One region of the Clostridium kluyveri DSM 555 genome, then DNA from elsewhere that is predicted to be linked to it. Evidence: riboswitches for the same ligand, from Rfam matches in the RefSeq annotation. Region 1 holds a riboswitch; the other holds the start of a gene.
What was found. A riboswitch is a leader RNA that binds a small molecule or an ion and turns the genes downstream of it on or off. The one in region 1 is predicted to bind ZMP and ZTP.
Positions count from the first base shown of each region.

Region 2: it holds a riboswitch for ZMP and ZTP, as region 1 does, so the genes downstream of both, pflB (formate C-acetyltransferase) here and CKL_RS18780 (ECF transporter S component) in region 1, are expected to answer to the same signal.

Region 1 covers NC_009706.1:3,903,150-3,905,624, reverse strand. The annotation lists gene CKL_RS18785 (N-formylglutamate amidohydrolase) at 1-496, opposite strand, end outside; gene CKL_RS18780 (ECF transporter S component) at 531-1,433, opposite strand; THF riboswitch at 1,581-1,696, opposite strand; ZMP/ZTP riboswitch at 1,763-1,843, opposite strand; gene CKL_RS18775 (excisionase family DNA-binding protein) at 2,092-2,271, shown strand; gene CKL_RS18770 (response regulator transcription factor) at 2,294-2,475, shown strand, end outside.
Region 2 covers NC_009706.1:1,154,673-1,157,147, reverse strand. The annotation lists gene CKL_RS05455 (PAS domain S-box protein) at 1-846, shown strand, start outside; ZMP/ZTP riboswitch at 929-1,007, shown strand; gene pflB (formate C-acetyltransferase) at 1,105-2,475, shown strand, end outside.

The sequences.
Region 1 (2,475 bases):
GTCGGTTGGATAAATAAATATCTTGGCTGCCGCCATCGCCAAAGTCAAGGAAGAAACTGTGCAAGTCCAAAAGGAGAACCGACGGATACACCTTTAATTTTTCACGCAAAAGTTTTTCAAGCGCCTGATGATAAGGGTCATAATACAGGCCTACCCGACGGTTAATTTCATTCTCATTCAGCGGTGAAGAATACAAACGGCTGCCTTGAGTATTTTCCTGATAGACTACGGTTTTGCGGTAATCCCCATGTTTTGCACTATTGACCGGCCGGTTCATATCTACCACATAACGGCTTAGGTGGTTGATGATCGTGGTGCAGCCCATTGCAGGAAGAAAGTCGTATAGCTCCGGCAAGAACCAATCTGTGTTTGACAGACAGACGCCTTTAAGGAAGCTGCTGCGAATGTCTTCGGGGACAAAGGTGCCGCTGTGGGGTAAATCAATCACCACCGGAAACTGGTGTACGTTTTCATTTAAAACCGTATAGTGTTCCAAAATGCTCCGCTCCAATCTTACGAGTCTTTGATTTCTATTTGAACTTAACGGATGACCCATTCATTATCTCTTGCAGGGTATTCTGTTTTCTGCAAATGCCCATCAGAATGACCACAAAATATGCCTTGACTGTATTGCCAAGGATTTCTTCAATTACTCTGGGAATCCATATGACTGCAAACGGCAGTACCTTCCATGCGGTAAAAATTGTTTCACGCAATACGACTGTGTTAAGAGTGGTGACAATCAAACCGGAACCAATCATAGCGATAAGAAGTTGGGGGATCTGCTCCCTGCTTGTGTCATGAAAAATCTTTTTCGACAGGAAGAGATCAGCGGCTAACAACAGGATGCCGAGAGTTGCGCATCCAATCATTGCGGTTGTGACCCAAGAAATATATGTTGCCAGATTTCCCGATGGATCTTTTGTACCAATGGTTCTTTCAATCAGCATTTTACTGATAAGGTGCATGTTGTCCGTATTGACGTTTTCTTTTTGTACATGATTGTAGAATTCACGATTAACGCCATCGGCAGCCAGAAACGCAATATTACAAATCCCTGCTAATAACATGAGTACGGAAAAAATTGCAACTATCATTCTCATTTTCTTGTTGTCTTTGTTGCACAGGACAGACCATAATGCGCCCCGGATAAATCCACCGGCAGCTACGACCAGCGTCATAAGAGGTATATAGGTTCCAACAGGCTTTAAAAGGTAACCCAAAAAGTCAGAAAGCCCGGACACAACCGCGCCATATACTGGCCCGAATAACAGGGATGGCATAATGGAGAAAATGCCGGAGATGCCAACACTCATTCCATTTTGACCAAACACGGGTATGTAGAAAGAAAATGTTGTTTTTAAAACAAGTGAAATACTGAGAAATACCGCAGAGATTGTGATGCGGCGCACATATAAAGTTGTATTCTTCAATTTAACTTCTCCCTTCTTAAATAGAACGTGACATAGAAAGTTTATTGTTAAATTGAATTTCTAAGTTATAACCATCAAATACACCTCCTGTCATGCAGCACAGCTACACAACAAGAGGCACAATCATTACACCGCTTCTCCTTATGCAGCAGCGGGATGCGAACCTTGTACCGTAAGCCCTAAAAGGCTTTTCGTCCCTCTGACAACTCCCCGTTCAGAAGGCACTGCAAATCAATGATTTACGCACAACGTTCTACTCTGCTCTGATTCAAATGTTCTCTGAATGGTATTAAGTGCATTCAGAAAATAAAAAAGACCCACCAATCCAAGCATCATGCCCAGACGGTCGGCTTTCCAAAACGCTGTACTCCCTGTGGTTGAATCCACTTCCGTCAGTCATACAACACATTTATATTACCACTGCTCATTAGTATTGTCAACTTCAAGGCACAAATAGAAATTCATTGGACTCGCTGCATGATAGAGCGTGAGCTCGTAGGCTTTCAAAAATTCTTTCCAAGCAAAAAATTTATCGTATTAGCGCACAGCCAGCTCCCTCTCTTAATTAAAGTGAGAGGACTGGCTTTGCAAGGCGGTTGTTGCTTTCATTCGCGATTGCGTATATACTGAGAGAAAGACACAAGTTGGAGGAATACAAATGCTTGATTATATATCCGTACAGCAGGCCGCTGATCAATGGGGTATCTCAAAGAGAAGAATACAGAAACTCTGCGAGGAAAACAGAATAGCCGGAGCGGTTCGTTTCGGTCGCGCATGGGCAATTCCAAAGGATGCGGAGAAACCAGCTGATGCGAGGAAGAAAGAAGAAAAAAAGTAAATGAATCGAAGGAGGATTGAAAATGAGCTATAAAATCTTAGTGATTGATGATGATAAAGAGCTGTGTGCTTTGATCAGGCAGAGCGTGGCGGTTGAAAGTATAGACGCAGACCATTGCTATTCCGGTGCGGATGGGCTCGCCATGCTCCAGAAGAATGATTACCAGCTTATTCTTTTGGATGTGATGATGCCGGGAATGGACGG
Region 2 (2,475 bases), 1.2 Mb from region 1:
TATGCATGCTCAAACAAAAATATAAAATTCACATATTTCATAGATCCTTTGATTCCCTCTGAATTAATAGGAGATGAATTAAAATTAAAACAGATCCTTATAAATCTGTTTAATAATTCACTTAAATTTACAAAGAAAGGGCATATATTATTTAAAGTCAAAAAAATATCTCAAGTAAATGAAAAGGTAATTTTGGAGTTCTCCATAGAAGACACAGGTACAGGTATTAAAGAAAAATTCAAAAAACAGATCTTTAAAAGATTTGTTTATCAACAAGTACCTCAAAATGAATATTATTCTACTACAGGTCTTGGACTTTTAATATCTAAAGAACTAGTAAAAATCATGAATGGAGACATATGGTTTGAAAGTGCTGAAAATATAGGAAGTACTTTTAGTTTTACAGCAGAATTTTTACTGTATTTCAATAAAGCTGTAGATAGCAAATTAATGCCCGAGGATACTGTTCCCCACACTTTAAACAAAAATATTTTGATAGTAGAAGATAATGAAATAAATATGCAAATAGCCTGCGGTATGTTAAAAAAACTAGGTTATAATTTTTTAAGTGCCTATAATGGAAACCAGGCATTAAAAATTCTGGAAACCATGTCTGTAGATTTAATACTTATGGATATACAAATGCCAGAATTAAATGGCCTTGAAACCACAAAGATAATTAGGAAAAATGAACTTCACGAAAAATGTCACATGCCTATAATTGCAATGACTGCATACGCCATGCCCGGTGATAGAGAACTTTGTATTGAAGGAGGAATGGATGATTATATTTCAAAACCTTTCGATATATATATATTAAAAAATATTCTACAGCGATTTTTATGATTAAAGAATTTAAAAATCTTCCCTATTTATATTGACACAATAATATAAATATGATATTTTAGTGTTGCACAAAATTGATTTGAAGGAATCGTATAACCGGCGGCAGTGGAATTAACCACAAGGAGTACGATTTTTAAAAGCCGACCGCCTGGGCAATCAAAAAGTCCAGGTGGTCTTTTTGATTAATATCAAGAATTAAGATAATTTGCAATTGAATTCATTACAAATTACAAAATATTATTGAAAAGAGGGGCTTTTATGAAAAAAAAATGGAAGAATTTTAACACAGGAAATTGGACAGAAAATATTGACGTAAGAAATTTCATACAAAAAAATTACACTCCTTACACTGGAGATGAAAGTTTTTTAACCTCCCCTACAGAAAAAACCAAAAAAGTATGGAAAAAATCTGAAGAACTTATTTTAGAAGAAATTAAAAAAGGTGGAGTGTTGGATGTAGATACAAATACTGTATCTGGAATAGATAATTTTAAGCCTGGTTATATAGACAAGGAGAATGAAGTTATTGTGGGACTGCAGACAGATGCACCACTTAAAAGAATAGTAAATCCTTTTGGTGGAATAAAGATGGCTAAAGATGCCCTTACAGATTATGGATACAGAATTGATGAGAATATGAACAATATATTTACAAAATACAGAAAAACCCACAACGAAGGTGTATTTGATTCATACACAGAGGAAATAAGAGCTGCAAGACATGTAGGTCTTATAACAGGACTTCCAGATGCCTATGGAAGAGGAAGAATAATAGGAGATTTTAGAAGAGTTGCACTCTATGGAATAGATTATTTAATTGAAGAAAAGAAGAAAGATTTAAAGACCCTTAAAAGTCCTGATATGCTGGAAGACATACTAAGACAGAGAGAAGAAGTATCAGAGCAGATAAAAGCTCTTTATAAGATTAAAAATATGGCTGCAAGTTATGGAATAGACATATCAAATCCAGCCGGAAATGCAAAGGAAGCCGTACAATTTACCTATCTTGGCTACCTGGCAGGCATAAAAGAAAATAACGGAGCTGCAATGTCTCTTGGAAGGGTTTCTACATTTTTGGATATATATATTGAAAGGGATTTAAAAGAAGGGGCTTTAACTGAACAAGAAGCCCAGGAACTTATAGATCAATTTGTAATAAAATTAAGACTTGAAAGACATTTGAGAACTCCAGACTATAATGAACTATTTGCTGGAGACCCTAACTGGGTAACTGAATGCATAGGTGGTATGTCCATAGATGGAAGAACACTGGTTACTAAAAACTCCTATAGATTTTTAAATACCCTTACAAACTTAGGACCTGCCCCTGAACCAAATATAACAATACTATGGTCACAAAACTTGCCTGAGCCTTTTAAAAAATACTGCAGCAGAATGTCTATTGAAACAGATGCTCTGCAGTATGAAAATGATGACCTTATGAGACCTGTATATGGAGATGACTATGGCATAGCCTGCTGTGTATCTGCCATGGCTCTGGGAAAAGAAATGCAATTTTTCGGTGCCAGATGCAATATTGCAAAATCCCTCTTATATGCCATAAACCAGGGCTCAGATGAAAAAACCTTTGAAAAAATAGTACCCCATATAGAAAAAATGGAAGATGAG